DNA from 4 places in the Novosphingobium sp. BL-S-24 genome. Region 1 is predicted to be linked to each of the others. Evidence: riboswitches for the same ligand, from Rfam matches in the RefSeq annotation. Region 1 holds a riboswitch; each other region holds the start of a gene.
What was found. A riboswitch is a leader RNA that binds a small molecule or an ion and turns the genes downstream of it on or off. The one in region 1 is predicted to bind cobalamin.

Region 1 (4,186 bases):
AGCTTGCGCTTGACGATGTCATACACCGCCAATGTCCACTGGCCCCGGCCCCCCCAGAAAACATGCTTGATGCCCGCTTCATATTGCCGACCGGTGGACAGGTCGAAATCACTCTGCGCCACACTGGTCGATACCAGTGCTCCAACAGGATCGGCTGCGGTCGCATATTGGCCGTAGAGCGCGAGCGTCGGCACGGGATTATAGACGGCCCCGACCCGCCACGTGACGGCGTCCGGCGTCGACGTGAAATTGTTCGCCGCGTTGACATAGTCTGTCTTTGTAATCTTAGGCCGGTCGTAGCGCAGGCCGCCAACCAGAGAAAATTGCTCGCTGAACTGCAGCCGATCTTCGGCAAATATTGAATATTGCCGGATCCTATTGGTGTAACGGGGCTTGGTAGGCGCGTTGGCCTGGTGGAGGAAAAGCGTGAAAGCCGGATCCTTCACATCGACCAGGCGGGTTGCGTTATTGCCGCTGTTGCTGACATTCTTGTAGCTGATACGGTTGATGTCAAAGCCGACAACCATCTGGTTCTCCATCCCGCCCAGCCTGTGGGTGAGATTGGCGGTCGTCCGGTTCCCGGTCTGCTTCTGGATATGATAGAGTTCCAGGAAGCTGGATTGCTGAATTTTTGCGGTGCTGGTCGCCGTCGCAGGCACATAAGTGACGTTTTCGGCATTCTTCCAATATTTGTTGGCCCACAGATGATAGAAGGTGCTGCGTATGGTCAGCGCATCGGATGCTGCCCATTCGATTTTTGCCTGGCTCCAATTGTCGCGGAAGCGCAGCCGGGCATCGTCGACATTATAGTTGTTCCGGCGCAGCGATCGGTCCAGCTTTCCGTTGACCAGCGGCACGCCGAACCACGTCCGCGGATTTTGGTTACTATGGTCGTGGGACAAGGTGATGGAGAGCGCATCCGTCGGCTTCAGGTGAATGGCCCCCGACAAGGCGATCGCGTCAGAATCGCCGCGGTCCATCCAGCCTTCGGATCGGCGATAACTTGCATCGGCCCGGAAGCCGATGGCGTCCGTGATCGGCCCGCCAGCGCCCGCCGCGACGTTCAGACTGTCGAAGGATGCAATGCCGATGCGGCCGCTGACCTCTATCTGTTCAGAGGGCTGCTTGCGCACGACGTTCACCGCGCCGCCAATGGCGCCCTCACCATATAGAACGGAGGCTGGTCCACGCAGAATCTCCACGCTTTGCGCCATCCACGGGTCAGCCGGGAAGGTCAGCGTGTTGTTGTACATCCGCATCCCGTCGTAGAGCGTCATAACCGAATTCTGCCCGGTGAAGCCGCGGGCGGACAGGCCATAGCCGAAGACCCCGGATGTGTTGACGATACCAGTAGCGCGCGCGGCAGCATCCTGGATGGTCAGATCGCCCCGCAACCGGATCGCGTCGCCATCGAGCGTTTCGACGCTGGCTGGCATTTCGAGCGGTGTAAGCCCAAGGCGACTGGCTCCTTCGGTCTTCAGATTGAGCCGAAGCGGATCGACCACACCCGTCACGATGATGGCGTCAGGTGTGGGATTGATGTCTTCCGCCGGTGTCTGGGCATAACCAGCGGTCGGCAAGGACAGACCAACCGCAGCGAGCATGACGTTCTTGAAATACTGCATATAACCCCCGTTCGTTTCGCGGCGCACCTGTTGTGAGGGGCGCCAAGTGACAAGTTACGAACGGTTGGAGATGTGGTGGCGCGAAGAAGGAACGGTTGCCGCAACGTCGGGAACGCGCACCCAACCGCCCGGATTCCCGCACTTGCAGGTCCAGCCGTTCGTTCGTCGCTCAGACGGAGTTCACCGTGCCGCGGCCATCCCCTGGACCAAGGCAAGAGCGACCAGACGCCGGCAGGTCTCCTGGCTCATGGGTCATCGCTTGATATACGGCCTTCCCAGGCCTCGCAGGATTTAGCGTCCGGCCCAGTGGCTGGCGGTTGGGGCACAATGCCGTCCGCACATGTATATCGCGCTCGCCACTTACAGTTGCAGGGACAGCTGCGGCATAGGATTCTTGCAAGGACCCGCACCGCATTCCCTTTTAATCCCCGTTTCCGGGGAACCGACGCGATCTATGTCTGTATCCTGCCGAAGCAGAAAGAGACGGCGCTTCTTATGACGCTGAATATCGTTTCGCAAGTGACTGTCGTTGCCCGTCGGAATAAGCCTCCCCAGGCTGACACCAGAGCGGAGGGTCTAAGTGGTGAACGCCCCGGTCATTCGGCTCGAAACAGCCTGCCGGCGCCAGACCCTTAAAGCCGTCAGCGCCTGTGTCACGGATCGGGAAAGGGCCTTCCCACACGTTGGCGCGCGCCCTGCCGTCGGAGTGAAAAGCCCAACTGGTCGGATTGCGCGGGCCGTCCTACCGGCCGCGCGCGGCCTGTTCCATTGCGCTTCAGTCGGCAACGCGCCACCGGCCCATCGGGCATAAGCTTTCGCATCCTCGCGATCGACATGGACCACCGGGTCGTTTTCATGGCCTTGCAGATTAGTGTCCGGCCCCTGCGGATGGCGCCAGTTCCCACCCTTTACCAGGCGCCACCAGCGCGCAGCATTGTCGAGCGGCACAGGTGCGAGCGGCTGAACAAAAAGGGCAGACGCCCCCTCATGTTCGGCGCGGGTCTGATAGCCCGTCGCTGCAACGAAAGCCGCAGACTGGCGATTGGTGACTTCGTGGCGGTCGATCCAGAAGGCGGCGGTCGTTACCCTATTGCCCGGGCGGCCGGGCCCGTCCTCGCCGAGGAGCACCGCCGGCAGGAACGGCGATGCGGTCGTCCCGGCTGTCGCATTGCGACGGCGACACAGTCGGCGCTGGCGATCCTGAGCCGCCGACGATCGCAGCCAGAGGCGCAGCGATCAAGGCCATGGACCGGGTGGGAAGCCGGATCCGCATCGTCAGTCCGCCCCCCGTGGTGGGCCTGGATGAGTCAGGGGATCAGCGAGCACCACGCCCACGCGCCTGGCGTAATCATTCCAGACGCTAACCAGGGCTGCCTTGCGGGCCGGCTCAAGCGCCGAAAGGTCGCGCGTTTCGCCGGGATCGGCGGCGACGTTGTACAGGCGCCACTTCCCGTCGCTGATATCGGTGATCTTCCAGTCACCGTCACGGATGGACCGCGAATTGAACAGTTCGGAGCCGATCGGCTGTCCCGCAGCATAAACCGGCGCGCCGGTTTGCAAAAAGGATTTCCAGCTTCGACCGTCGATCGGCTGGGCCGTCGCCCCTCGCGCGGAAGGCTGCGGAATGCCGGCGAGATCGAGAAAGGTCGGGGTTACGTCCGTGACATGCGTAAATGCGCGGCCAATCTGCCCTTTTGGCACCGCAGGCCCGGTGAGGAAGGCTACGGAACGGGTGCCACCTTCCGTGGCATAGAGCTTGAAGCGATAGGATGGCGCGGTCGCCGCCTGCGCCCAGCCTTCGCCATAGGTGGCGTAGGATGCCGCGTTGCCGATGTCTTCGGGCGCCTTGACGGGCGGGACCATGTCGCGCAGCATTTTCAGCCCCGATCGGCTGGCTTCCATGCCTTCGGCACCATTGTCGGACAGGAAGAGGATGATGGTGTTGTCCAGTTCGCCCGTTTCCTTCAGCGCACCGACCACTTGGCCGACGGCAGTGTCGAGCCGATCCACCATGGCCGCATAGACTTCCATCTTGCGTGCCTCGATCTGCTTGTCGCGCGGCGACAGCGTCTCCCAGGGTTGGGCGTCCACCAACGGGTGCGGCTGCACCGATGCATCGATCAGGCCGAGTTCCCGCTGCCGCTTCAGTCGCGTGGCCCGCAGCACCTCATAGCCCGCATCATAGCGCCCTTTATATTTGGCGATGGTTTCGGGTGGAGCCTGCAAGGGGTAATGCGGCGCGGTAAAGGCGAGATAGGCGAAGAACGGCTTCTTGCCGTCCGAACCGGAACGCGTGCTCTTGATTTGCTCGACCAGCTTCTGCCCGAAATAGTCGGACGAATAGAAGTTGGCCGGTATGGTGACGGGCACGCCGTTTTCGCGATAGGTCGGGGCATATTTCGGGTTCGAACCCATGCCCCCGCCAAAATGATTGTGGCCGCCCTGCGCCAGCGAAAAGCTGAGCTGGAAGCCACGGGCGTGCGGGTCCTGGTCGGGTTCGACGCCCAAGTGCCACTTGCCGGAGTAAAGCGTGCGATAGCCCGCCGCGCCCAGTCGCTCCG
Region 2 (4,186 bases), on a different replicon from region 1:
ACCGAAAGTGCTGTCGACCCCGCCGCCGATCCCGCTGGTGCGATCACCTGACAAATGGGTAGACCGCCCTGCCCTCACTACGTTGGAAACCGGTATGTCTCAGATTGAACCCTATACGATGGCCGCCTGCCGTGTGGTGCCGAACTCCATGTTTGTGGATGGGCGGCCCGATCGTGGAAAGTTGCTGGCGAATATCGACCACACCATCGCTGTTGCTGAACGAGTCGCCGGTGACCACGGCGCAAAGTTGATCGTCTTTCCGCAGTTCGGCATCAGCGGGCACGCCATGGTATCGTCGGAAGTGTGGCATGACGCCGCGCTGGAATTTCCGGGGCCGGAGTTGGACCGTATCGGCGCGGCGGCGCGGCGAATGGGGGCGTGGATCGTCGTTCAGGCGCCCGAACGTCACGCCGCTTTCCCTGGCCGCTATTTCCTGTCGTGCGCGATCATCGCGCCGGACGGCAATCTCGCGCTCGTCCATCGCAAGAGCTATTCACTGTCGCTGCGAACCAGCCCGATCGACGTCTATTCCAAATTCATCGAGACATTTGGCGAGGACGCGTTCTTCCCGGTGATCGACACCCCCCTTGGCAGGATGGCGGCCACGATCGGGGCGGAGCCGCATTGGCCGGAGGCGTGCCGTTCGCTGGCGCTGAAAGGGGCGGAGGTAATCGTCAATCCCATCGCGGCGGCAGGAACCCACCTCGATTATCTGGAGCGTGCAGGCGCGTTTCACGTACGCGCCACCCGCGCGTTCGAGAACATGGTCTATCTCGCCAGCCCCAATTTCGACGGTGGCCCACAGTCACCGCCATCAACGATCTACGATTACAAAGGCGAGCAGATCGGCAAAAATGTGGCAGCGGATACCACCGTCATGCTGGCGCGCGTGGACATCCCGGCCCTGCGGAAATGGCGAGAGGAAGCGGCAGCCAATTTCCTCGCGCAGATCCAGCCACAGACCACGATTGCTGCTGCCATGACAGGCCACTGGCCCAGTGACCGATGGCCCGATCATGCTCCCGAACAGTTCGACGAAATCATCGACGTGGAACGGGACGCCTGGCGAAAGATCCAATCTCACTGGAATGGTGGCAAGTCGGTCTGAACCTCGCCCATCAGCCCACTGAGTCGAGATCGCTCCAGCGATAGACGGCGTAACTGGCCATCCAGCAAAATATGAATAGCCCGATGATCAGGAAACCCAGGGTGTTGAAATGCTCGGAAAGCATGGCCGCACCTGACCATACCCCGCCTTCCAACCCGAACTTGTCAGACAGCAGCGCCGCCGTCTGTATCGAACCGATCACAAGCGCTACCAGCGCGGAAATCGCGGTGATGACGACATTGTAATAGAGCTTGCGAATGGGCTTCACGAATGCCCATTCGTAAGCACCCAGCATGATGATGCCGTCGATGGTATCTACCAGCGCCATGCCGACCGCAAACAGCACCGGGAATACCAGGACGGTCACCAGCGAAATCCCATCCGCTGCATGGGCGCCCGACAGCCCGAGTATCGCCACCTCGGTCGCGGTATCGAAGCCCAGGCCGAAAAGAAAACCAAGCGGCGCCATGTGCCAGGGATGCCGCACCAGCCGAAACACCGGCCTAAGGATGCGGGCGATCAGACCGCGCCCGGCCAGCAGCATGTCAAGATCGTCCTCCACGATCCTGCCACCGCGCCTAACTTGTTGAAACCGCTGCCAGACGCCTCTCAGAATGACGAGGTTCATGATGGCAATGACGAACAGGAATGCGGCCGAGATAATCGTCGCGATCACGCCACCGGACCGACCGAATGCCTCAAAATCGTCGAGCGTACTGGCGGCAAGGGCGATCGTCGTCGCCGCGATCAGGACGATGGCGGAATGGCCGATCGCGAACCATAGCCCGACGCTCAGTGGTCGCTGGCCGTCCTGCATCAGCTTGCGCGTCACGTTGTCGATCGCCGCGATGTGATCTGCATCCACGGCGTGGCGCAGCCCCAGGCTCCATGCGAGCAAGGCGGTTCCCAGCAGTACCGGGCTGGAATGGAAAACGCTGAACGCCCACCCCCATACCAGGAGATTCGCCCCGATCAGGCACGATATAATCGCGGTGGCACGAGAGCGCAGCCGGGGACCGGCGCCTCGATGGGAAGCCGTCCGACTCCCACGTTGCGAAGGCGCGCCGGGCGCGTCGTTCAGGTATTGCATTCATCGATACCCCGGGCGTCAGCGAACCTGACGGAGGGGCTTCCGCACAAGCGGCCGGCGCATCCATGCCGGACGGACGCCAATCAGCGGCCGGCACGGTATGCCGGTGCGGCCCCGCCGCACGTACGTCGCTCAGACGGAGTATCCGTGCCTTGGCCAACCCCTGGGCCACGGCAAGAGCGACCAGACGCCGGCAGGTTTCCTGGCTCGCGGGTCAATGCTTGATGCATGGCCTTCCCAGGCCTCGCATGTTTCAGCGTCCGGCCCAGTGGCTGCCGGCGTACCGCGTTGGTCGCCGGCCTATGCATCGCGCTCGCCGCTTACAGTTGCAGGGACAGCCTCGGCTTCGAGGGGGCACCCCTCTTACCGCGTTCCCTATTAAGCCCCTTTCGGGGCACCGACGCGATCAATGCCGACCCGCCTCAAAGCCGGATCGACACGATCGCACCTAGTCGTACACGCGCCGGGCCGCAAGGCCGGATCGCGGGTATCGGGCTTTCGGAAGGTTCAGTTCGCCGGGGTGCGACGACGACGCCGAAGCAGCATCAGACCGCCGGTCGCCAAAGCCATCAGGCCGATTACGCCCGGTTCCGGCACCGGGGAGCCGCCCGAGCTTCCGCCGGGAGTGCTGGGCGTACCCGGATCGCTGGGAACCTGATAACCGCCGGTGTACGTGCCGATATGCATTTCACCGTTCTGCACCAGGCTGCCGAATACGGCCGATCCCTGGATGTAATTGGCAGTCCTGGCGGCCGCGCCGGGGGCGAGCACGGAACCGCCCCAGGCCGTGGTCAAGGAAAGGTCCTTGGCATCCGGGAAGTTCCAGATCACATGTTCGCCCAGGTTCTGGGTGCCGCCCAGGAAGTTGTCGTCCAGCTTGATCGCACCGCCCGATACGTTGACGATCGCCGTGTCCGCGCCGTTAAGATTGAACTGGATCTCACCGATCTTGTTCAGGTCACTGGCCGAGATGTTGAAAACGGCAACGCCGCTGCCATCCGGCTTGGCATCGAACGTGCCGCGATTGCCGCTGATCGTGAGGTCGCTATTAGCCGTCTGCTTACTCATCGATACGCTGAGGCCGGTCATCGACGTTTCGATCAGGCTCTTTTGCTGGGTCAGGTTCTGCGCGAAGGCTGGATCGCTGGCGGCAAGGCCCGCCGTGACGGTGTTGTTGTTGACGTTGGTGTTGCTGATCGAGCCGCCAACCAGAACCGTCTGCGCGGCGCCATTGAGATTAAGGCCGCTGTTGACGTTGCCGCCAACGATCGCGCCGGAACCGTTGTTCAGGTTCTTGTGGCCGCCGTTGACGTCGCCCACCACGGTCAGGCCCGGCGTGCCAGTGTTGGAAGCGGGAAGCGGCTGAATCTGATAGTTCGACGAATTGCCTTCCAGGTTTCCGCCGACGAACGTGCGCCCTTCCACCTCGGATGACGACGTCAGATCGCCCAGAACCACGAGGTTCCAGTTGCGCAGCACATCGGTGCCGGCAATCATACCCGAACTGGCAAGAACCGGACTGGCAGCAATCACAGCGGCAATGGCCGCGACGGACAAGGAAGCGATACGAATTGCTGTCACGGGTGGGTCTCACGTGGCGGAAGTGCCGAGGCCCTCGTATCGCAGCCGGTGCGATTGGAAAGTCGCACTTTGGCGGTGTCCCTTCGCGGAACACGCCAGCTATTACCTGTTATCTTGATACCCGGTGGTGGCCTGCTCCTCCCGAAGAACGAGCGCCAAATTCAAACCATTGCGGTTGCACTAATTCTGGACACCGTTTGGGGATGGCCATAGTAGTTAAAGCGTTCCAGCGGCTGGATAAAGTGAGGGGTCAAAAGACCGTACCGCACCAGATGGAACGAAAAGGAGCATCGGACGACTGTCATCCTTGAAAGGAGGCAGGAGACCGAGTGGCACGCAAAGATATTATTTGGCCTGGACAAAGGCCGGCGTGAACACGTTGACGGTACGTCCGTAGACGAACGTCA
Region 3 (4,186 bases), 870 kb from region 1:
CGCGCGCCGTCGAACGATCACGCGGTGGTCGAAGCCTGACTGCCGAATAGCCTCGCCGCTGTCTGCGGGGCAGATGGGAAATACAGGTGCATGTAGCTCGCCGTCAGCGAGCCATGCCGGTAGATCGCTTCTCCGTCCCGGCCATCCGGTGTGATCGATCGGGCCAACGGGGTGAGAGGCGTATCCAACGAGGAGTAATGGAATGTGTGGCCGGTCATGACCCCATCCTCCAGCGCTACCTGCTGCATCCCAAGCGCCCCCAGTCGAGGCTGCATCGTTGCCCGGCCCGGGAAAATGCCCGGCAACTGAGCGCTATATCCGCTCAAGTCTGTGAGCGCCTCGCAGGTATACAGCATACCGCCACACTCGGCGAGGATCGGCAGGTTTCGCTCATGATGCTCGCGTATAGCGGCAATCATCGATGCGTTGGCGCTCAACCTATCCAGATGCAGTTCCGGGTACCCTCCAGGCAGCCAGACAGCATCGCAGGGCGGCAGATGGTGGTCAGCCAATGGGGAAAAGAACTCCAACCTGGCCCCCGATTGCACAAGGCAATCGACGTTGGCGGGGTAGATGAAAGCGAATGCCTCATCACGCGCTATCGCAATGCGCCTGCCCTCCAGAGACTTCTGCGCATCGGGGTCTACCGCAGATGGGGCAAACCGGACCGGCGGCGGAAGCTGCCGCGCTTCGTCCGGTAGTAGCTCCGCAAGGTGGTCCAGCCGGCGATTGAGATCGGCCACTTCGCTCGCCTGCACCAGTCCCAGATGCCGCGATGGCAGCGAACTCTCAGTGTTGCGCGCCACAGTGCCCCACCAGTTGATGGTGTCAGGGATTCCCTGCCGGAGCAATTCCGCATGCCGCGGCGTGCCGACCTTGTTGGCGAGCACCGCGTGAAGATCCAGCCCCGAACGATACGTCGCAAGCCCATGCACCAGCGCACCGAAAGTTTGCGCCATCGCCGATCCGTCGAGTATCGCGAGCACGGGCAGGCCAAACCGCTGCGCGACGTCTGCCGCACACGGATCGCCGTCGAACAGGCCCATCGCTCCTTCGATAAGGATGAGATCAGCCTCGCCCGCCGCCGTGTACAGCATATCGCGGCATTGTTCTTCGCCGCACATGAACAGGTCCAGCTGATAGACCCGCTCGCCACAGGCGGCTTCCAGAATCATCGGGTCCAGGAAGTCCGGCCCGCATTTGAACACCTTCACCCGGCGTCCCGTGTTTCGATGGTGCCGCGCCAAGGCAGCCGTCAGCATCGTCTTGCCCTGGCCGGAAGAGGGTGCCGTCACCAGCAATGCCGGGCAATCATGGTGGAGGCCGTTCGTCATCGCTGCCGAGTATGCGCGTTAACTTTTGCGCGCAAGCATCGGGTACTTGCACGTGGCGGCATCGCACGATAGTTGCCGCGCCGCGACAGGTTCCCCGCAAGGGGATCAAAAGGGAACGCGGGTGTGATGCCCGGGCTGCCCCTGCAACTGTAAGCGGTGAGCCATCGGCCATCACGCCATTGGAACCTTCGGGTTCTGAGAAGGCGGCCGAACCGGCACTGACCCGTGAGCCAGGAGACCTGCCTGACGCAGTCGTTCTTCGACCGGACAGGGTGTGCCGGACGGACGGGGGTGTGAACTCCTAGCGTGACGACAGCCTGACAGCGTGAGGCTCATCGCCTTTCGCCGTCGATGTCGTCTGCTGAAGGATCATACATTGCACGCCCGTATTCCCGCTTTCCTTGCGCTTGCCCTCGCCTCATCCCCCGCCCTGGCGGAAACTGCCCCTGATATGGCCGTCGACATATCTGGCAGCGGAGAGGGAGCGGAAGAACGCATCGTCGTGTCCGCCCTGCGCACCCCCGTGGCCGCAGAGCGAGTTTCCGCGCTGGTCACCATCCTGGATGAACCGGCGATCGTCGCGCTGCAACCAGTCGCCGTTACCGATGCCTTGCTGCGCACTCCGGGCATCAGCCTGTCGCGCAATGGCGGCTATGGCACCACCACATCGCTACGCATCCGCGGAGCCGACGCCGGGCAAAGCGTAATGGTGATAGACGGCATGCGCCTGTCCGATCCTTCGTCGACGGCGGGTGGTTACGGATTTTCCAACCTCCTGCTCGATGACATCGATCGGATTGAAATTCTGCGTGGCCCTCAATCCATCCTGTGGGGCAGCGACGCGATCGGCGGTGTCATCAATGTACGCACCCGTCGCCCCACCCAGCCGCTGGAGGGCAGCTTCGCCCTGGAGGCAGGCACGCACGACACCGTATCGGCGCGCGCCGGGATCGGCGGCACGTCCGAGGCGGTAGACTGGCGTCTCGCGGGTTCACGGTTCACGACAGACGGGATCTCCGCCCGGTCGAATGGGACAGAGGCGGATGGCTACACCCGTTCCGGTGCAAGTGGCACCGTTACCGTCCGGATCGCCCCGGGCGTCAGTCTTGACCTGCGTGGCTACTGGTCGAAATCCAACAACGATTTCGACGGGACATCTGGCGATACCCGCGCCTACGGGCTCACTCGGGAGTGGTCTGGCTATGCCGGCCTGAACTTCGCGCTCTTCGACGGGCGACTGTTAAACCGGCTGGCTGTTCTGCAGGGCGAGACCGATCGCGAGAACTACGATCCCGCGCGCAGGATCAGGCAGATCAGCTTCGATGCCCACGGCCGGGTGCGTCGCTTTGAATATCAGGGTACGTACACTTTCTCTGACACCATACAGGCCGTATTCGGTGCCGAGCGCGAAGAACAGCGGATGACGACGGCGTCGCCCTCCAACAGCACTACGCCGTATGTGCTCACCCCCAATAGCGTGGACACCGATAGCCTATACGGCGAGTTGCGCGTGTCGCCGGTTCGAGGGCTGACGCTGAATGGGGGGGCACGGTATTCCGACCAGTCCCGTTTCGGCAGCAACACCGTGGTCAGCGCAGGAGCCGTATTCACGCCCAATGACGGCGCCACCATCCTGCGCGCCAGTTATTCTGAGGGCTACAAGGCACCGTCGCTCTATCAGTCGTTCAGCATTTACGGCACGGCGGACCTTGTTCCGGAAAAAGCCAATGGCTGGGAAGTGGGTGCGGAACAGCATCTGGGCGACGTGCTTCATGTCGCCGCCACCTGGTTCAATCGTGATACCGACAATCTGATCGATTTCTCCAACTGTCCGGTCCGGGGAACACTGCCCGCCGCCTGCTACATACCCGGCACCTCGACCTCGCGCCTGGGGTACTATGCCAACGTGAAGGCAGCCAAGGCGGAGGGCATCGAACTGTCTGCATCGGGCAGGCTTGGCGTGCTGTTCGCCAACGGAAACTACAGCTGGATCAGGGCGGAAGATCGCACTCCGGGTGCTACCTATGGGCGCCAGCTCCAACGCGTGCCCCGCCATCTGGCGAATGCGGAAGCGGGCATCGATCTGCCGCAAGGTCTGCGCGCCTCGATCGCGGCACGCTACTCCGGCGAAAGTTTCAACGCCGCCACCGGCACGGCGACGCTCGATGATTACTGGCTGATCGACTTGCGTGGCCAATGGCAAGTCAGCGATGGCCTGATCGTCCAGGGTCGCGTCGAAAATCTGACTGATACGCATTACGAAACGGCAGCGGGATACGGAACGCTGGGCCGCACTGTAACTCTCGGACTGCGGAGCCGCTTTTGATGCTGGAACCTGTCGCCCCCGGGCCGTCGGTCGTTGTCTGCAGCACCTGCCGATACAGCGGGGATGGCAGGATCAGGAATGACGATGCCCCCCGCGACGGCGCGGTGCTGGCCGATGCATTGCGAAAAGTGCAGGAGGCGGACCCGGCGCTGCAAGCCGTGGCCGTACAGGCCATGCCCTGCCTGTTCGCCTGCTCCCGATCATGCACTGTCCATATTCGGGCGCCGGGCAAAGTCGGTTACGTCCTCGGAGACTTTGCCCCCGATCACGATGCGGCTCGGGCAATCTTGGAATACGCCGTAGCGCACGCAGCAAGCGAGGAAGGCCGAGTGCCGTTTCGCGAATGGCCGCAGGGCGTGAAGGGGCACTTCATCACGCGGACACCGCCCGAGGGCTTTGTCTGCACATGACCCGGTTTGCCGACGCCACCGCCTTTTCTGTCGCGCTTTCCGTCCTCCCCGGGCCGGATCCGAAAAGCCGGGCGGCCGCCCTTGCGCGCCAAGCTCGACTGACCAAGCCGGCTGGC
Region 4 (4,186 bases), 1.1 Mb from region 1:
ATCGCGGTCAGGTAGAGCCAGTGCGGCACTGCGCCAGCCCAATTCCATGCGCGCTCGTGGGCGGTAGTGATCTGTACCGGCTCGGCAGTGGTGAAGGACACATAGATCTGCGTGCCCTCCCCATCAGCAAGCGAAACTTTCCATAACGGGCGAGCCCACTTGAAGCCCTGCGCTACTGTCCACTGATCGTCGTGGATCCGCTCTACAGCCCTTATCGCCCCCGAATGCGAGAACCGACGCGCCACTGCGGCAGCGGACGCAGCGTCAGCAGCAACCAACGCGCGGCCGTCGACGGCAGACAGCGCCAGTCGGCCTGCTTTGGTTTTGATGTGCCAAACCGGCTCACCAGCAGCCATGTCCAGCCGCAGGTCATCAGGGAATTCCGATAACTTGGCGCGGCGCAGCGCCTCATCAGACCCTATCCGTATCCGGCTCCAATCAATTGGCGTCAGCCTGCTCAATCGCTCAGCATCCGTCAGCGATGGATAAGGCACGTACATCATGACCAGCCCGGACACGAACCAAAGCAGGATCAACACGCAGGCTGCGATGCCCAGCCAGCGGTGGACCCAATAGAGCCACCGCAAGCCAGCCTTGATGAAAGCCGGGCGGGCCATCGGACTACATGCTCATGTCGAGGCGAACGTCAAATCGCCGGGGGGCTCCCAGCAGCCATTGCGACGAACTGCTGCCGATGGAATAGATCTTGTCGAAAACATTGCTGACCCGTCCATCGATCGCCAACTTATCGCTGATGGTCCAGCGCAGGCCCAGGTCAATCACTTCATAGCCGGGCACCCGTAGCGTGTTGGCGTTGTCGGTGAAACGCGGCGCGACGAAACGGGCGGACACCCGCGCCTGCAATGGCTCAACGAAACGCCAGTTCGCCGAAATATTTGCCGTTTTGGTCGGAATACCCGGCGGCGTTTTGCCGGCACGGTCGATGACCACCCCGTTTACAACCTCCCCGAACTCCTTGAAGCGAGCCTTGAGCACAGTGCCATTGGCTTCGATCCCGAACGCGTCTGTGACCTGCACCGCAAGCGTCGCCTCTATGCCCCTCGACGTGCGCCTGCCGACCTGCTGCGTTATCAGGCGGTTCTCCGGATCAGGTGTCAGGAGGCGGCGCTTTTCTATGTCGAACAAGGCAACGGAGGCCGATCCGCGTCCGTCAAGGAAACGCTGCTTGACGCCCAATTCGAACTGGCGAGCAGGCGAAAGGCCGAAGTCCTTCTGCGCGTTCGAGGTAGTTATCAACGCGCTGATGGGATCGGTGCCAACCGTGAACGAACCATAGAGGGCGGTGTCGGCTGTCGGGTTCACCACTACCCCAACCCGACCCGAGCTGCTGTGATACTTGCGCTTAAAGCCGTTTGCCGGCGTGCGCGCATCAATGCGTTCGAGGTCGTACCAATCCTGCCGAAATCCCGCCACCAGCGAAAGCATTTCGCCAAGTTTAAGCTGGTCTTCCATGAACGCAGAATATTGGGTGGTCACCGTGCGGAAGCCAAGAGAAGTAGGCACAGGTGTGATGAAACCACCCGGCTCGAAATTGAACGGATCGACCACCGTGCTGCCGCCATAAGGCGAATTATTGATATGGCGAAACTTGATCCGATTGACGTCAAAGCCGACCAGTAACCGGTTTTCCACGTCTCTTCCCAACGGTGTCGTTACCGTTACATCGCCGCGATCGCCGATCTGATCCTGCCGATGGATGATGTTGAGATAGTCGCCTCGGGTGACCAGTCCGGTCGCTGGAGAAAACCGATAGCTTTCGGCATTCAGATAATCGCGATTCGAACTGAGGTAATAAGCCACGTTACGCAGTGTTAGCGCGTCGGATGCGTGCCACTCAGCAGACAGACGTGTCCAACTGTCACGGAAGTGATCCTGGTTGTTCGCGATGTTGAAGTTGATGAAACGCAAGCGCTTGTCGAACCGGCCAGCATTCAATGGTGTTCCGAAGTACGGCAGGATTTCTACGTCCCCATAATCGGACGCCAGCGTGAAATTGAGCGTTGACGTCGCATCCCAGCGTAGGGCGCCGGAAATGGCGATATTTTGGTTGTCGCTGTTGCGATCCAACCATCCATCGGATCTGCTGATGCTGGCGGCCAAGCGATAGGAAAGACCGCCACCCACGGGCCCACCCGCATCCGCCGCGATCTGCATCGTATTGTCCGAACCGTAGGCCACACGAGCCTGCATCACGTTGCGATCGGTCACAGGCTTTTTCATGATCACGTTGATGGCACCGCCGATGGCACCCTCGCCGGATATGACAGAGCTTGGACCCCGCAACACGTCGATGCGGTCCACCGTCCAGGGATCGACGGGAAAAGTTAAGGTGCCGGACGCCACGAACAGGCGGGTCCCGTCCACCAGAAGTTGGACCGACCCTTGGCCCGAAAACCCGCGCGCAGCCATTGCCGTGTTACCATTGCCAGGGGAGCCCTGAAACGTAAGGCCAGTAGCGCGGCTGACGGCTTCCTGGATGGAAAAATCCCCCCGCGCCCTGATCGCATCGCCGTCGAGGACCTCGATACTGGCGGGCGTCTCGAACACCGTGATGCCAAGACGGCTAGCGCTGCTTGCTGTGTCCAGCTGGTCCTGAGCGCGCAGGCCCGTTACGACAATGCTGTCTGCGGATGTGCTGTCGGCTTCCTCCGCACGAGCCGGCAAGCCTAGAAGCAGCGCGAAGACGGATGCGCCCGCCGCCAACTTACGATGGGCGGGCAATTGGATATTAGTCAAAGTTCATTCCCCCGTTCATGGACGCCGAAATCCTGCAGAAGCAGGCGGCGTAGCTGCAAGTTACGAACGGTAGGGGAGGCGTTTCGGCAACGTACCGAAACAGTTGCAACGCGGGAGCGCGGGCGCAACAACACCCGCCGGATCCCCCCGGCGCTGCGGCCCCTTGCCGCGCGGTCGTCGCTCAGACGGAGTACACCGTGCCTTGGCCATCCCCTGGACCCAGGCAAGAGCGACCGGACGCTGGCAGGTCTCCTGGCTTGCGGGTCATCGCACGATGCACGGCCTTCCCAGGCCTCGCAGGAGTTAGCGTCCGGCCCAGTGGCTGCGACAGGGCACCTTGGCCTGCCGCGAATATGCATCGCACTCACCGCTTACAGTTGCAGGGACAGCCTCGGCATCGAAGGGAAAACCCTTCTCACCGCGTTCCCTTTTAAGCTCCTTGCGAAGCACCAACGCGATCTTGCCCGCAGCTCAAAGAAGTTGCGGGCAGCTGCGGCTAGCGTTTCATTGCAAGATTGGCAAGATGTCTAGAGTAACCTTTTTAGAGCACTCGTCTCTTAGCGCGGTAAGGATATCTATCGTTCAGGACGGTTGCCCATGTACTCACCGAGACGGACATTTCGTTCTGGCGCCCACTGCGGATTAAACGTGATTGTGTCGGACGGGAACAGCATTACGATCGTCGACCCCAGCAAGAACCGGCCCATCTCCTCGCCCTTTGCGAGAACGATTTCCTGATCGGAATAGGTCCATTCCGCCATGGTGCCGGTACGCTTCGGATTGACGACCCCATGCCATACCGTCGCGATGCTTCCAACAATCGTGGCGCCCACAAGCACCATAACGAAAGGCCCGACATCGGCGGAATCAAACACGCAGACGACCCGCTCATTACGGGCGAAAAGCTTGGGTACACCCTGAGCGGTGGCGGGATTGACTGAGTACAGCGACCCCGGAACATAGATCATCCGCCTCAACCTGCCAGCGCACGGCATGTGCAACCGGTGGTAATCCTTTGGCGACAGGTACAAGTTCGCGAAGCTGCCGTGCCTAAACGGGACCGCCAGGGTTTGGTCGCCACCCACCAGTTCGGTGACGGTGAACCGATGCCCCTTTGCCTGGAGGATATGGTGGTCGTCCACTGCGCCAAACTGGCTGATCGCTCCATCCACGGGGCACACAAAGTCAGCGTCCGCCTGCGGTCGGACCCCCGGTTTCAGAGCACGAGTGAAAAAGTCGTTGAAGCTCTTGTAATGGCGTAGTTCAGGTTCCGCCGCCTCGGTCATGTCGACCTTGTACTTGCCGACAAACCACGAGATGAGGCCGGTCGTTAATCTGTCGGCCTGAGCGCGAGCTACACGGCCGGCAAAGGTCGTCAAGTGACGCTTGGGCAACAGATGCTGAAGCATCACTTTGAATCTGTACGACA

Region 2: another riboswitch for cobalamin. It lies ahead of ACZ1JM_RS03900 (HoxN/HupN/NixA family nickel/cobalt transporter); the one in region 1 lies ahead of ACZ1JM_RS09880 (TonB-dependent receptor).
Region 3: another riboswitch for cobalamin. It lies ahead of ACZ1JM_RS14150 (TonB-dependent receptor plug domain-containing protein); the one in region 1 lies ahead of ACZ1JM_RS09880 (TonB-dependent receptor).
Region 4: another riboswitch for cobalamin. It lies ahead of ACZ1JM_RS17835 (TonB-dependent receptor); the one in region 1 lies ahead of ACZ1JM_RS09880 (TonB-dependent receptor).

What each region holds. Positions count from the first base shown of each region.
Region 1 is NZ_CM145488.1:963,437-967,622, forward strand. Features, by position in the region: gene ACZ1JM_RS09880 (TonB-dependent receptor) at 1-1,625, opposite strand, end outside; cobalamin riboswitch at 1,839-2,087, opposite strand; gene ACZ1JM_RS09885 (SUMF1/EgtB/PvdO family nonheme iron enzyme) at 2,202-2,753, opposite strand; gene ACZ1JM_RS09890 (arylsulfatase) at 2,901-4,186, opposite strand, start outside.
Region 2 is NZ_CM145487.1:866,457-870,642, forward strand. Features, by position in the region: gene ACZ1JM_RS03890 (MFS transporter) at 1-51, shown strand, start outside; gene ACZ1JM_RS03895 (nitrilase-related carbon-nitrogen hydrolase) at 95-1,108, shown strand; gene ACZ1JM_RS03900 (HoxN/HupN/NixA family nickel/cobalt transporter) at 1,119-2,117, opposite strand; cobalamin riboswitch at 2,374-2,615, opposite strand; gene ACZ1JM_RS03905 (choice-of-anchor A family protein) at 2,706-3,770, opposite strand.
Region 3 is NZ_CM145488.1:1,829,590-1,833,775, reverse strand. Features, by position in the region: gene mdoH (glucans biosynthesis glucosyltransferase MdoH) at 1-39, shown strand, start outside; gene ACZ1JM_RS14155 (cobyrinate a,c-diamide synthase) at 18-1,334, opposite strand; cobalamin riboswitch at 1,405-1,595, shown strand; gene ACZ1JM_RS14150 (TonB-dependent receptor plug domain-containing protein) at 1,786-3,660, shown strand; gene ACZ1JM_RS14145 (DUF1636 domain-containing protein) at 3,660-4,070, shown strand; gene cobT (nicotinate-nucleotide--dimethylbenzimidazole phosphoribosyltransferase) at 4,067-4,186, shown strand, end outside.
Region 4 is NZ_CM145488.1:2,599,052-2,603,237, reverse strand. Features, by position in the region: gene ACZ1JM_RS17840 (PepSY domain-containing protein) at 1-617, opposite strand, end outside; gene ACZ1JM_RS17835 (TonB-dependent receptor) at 622-2,757, opposite strand; cobalamin riboswitch at 2,983-3,226, opposite strand; gene asd (archaetidylserine decarboxylase) at 3,333-4,186, opposite strand, start outside.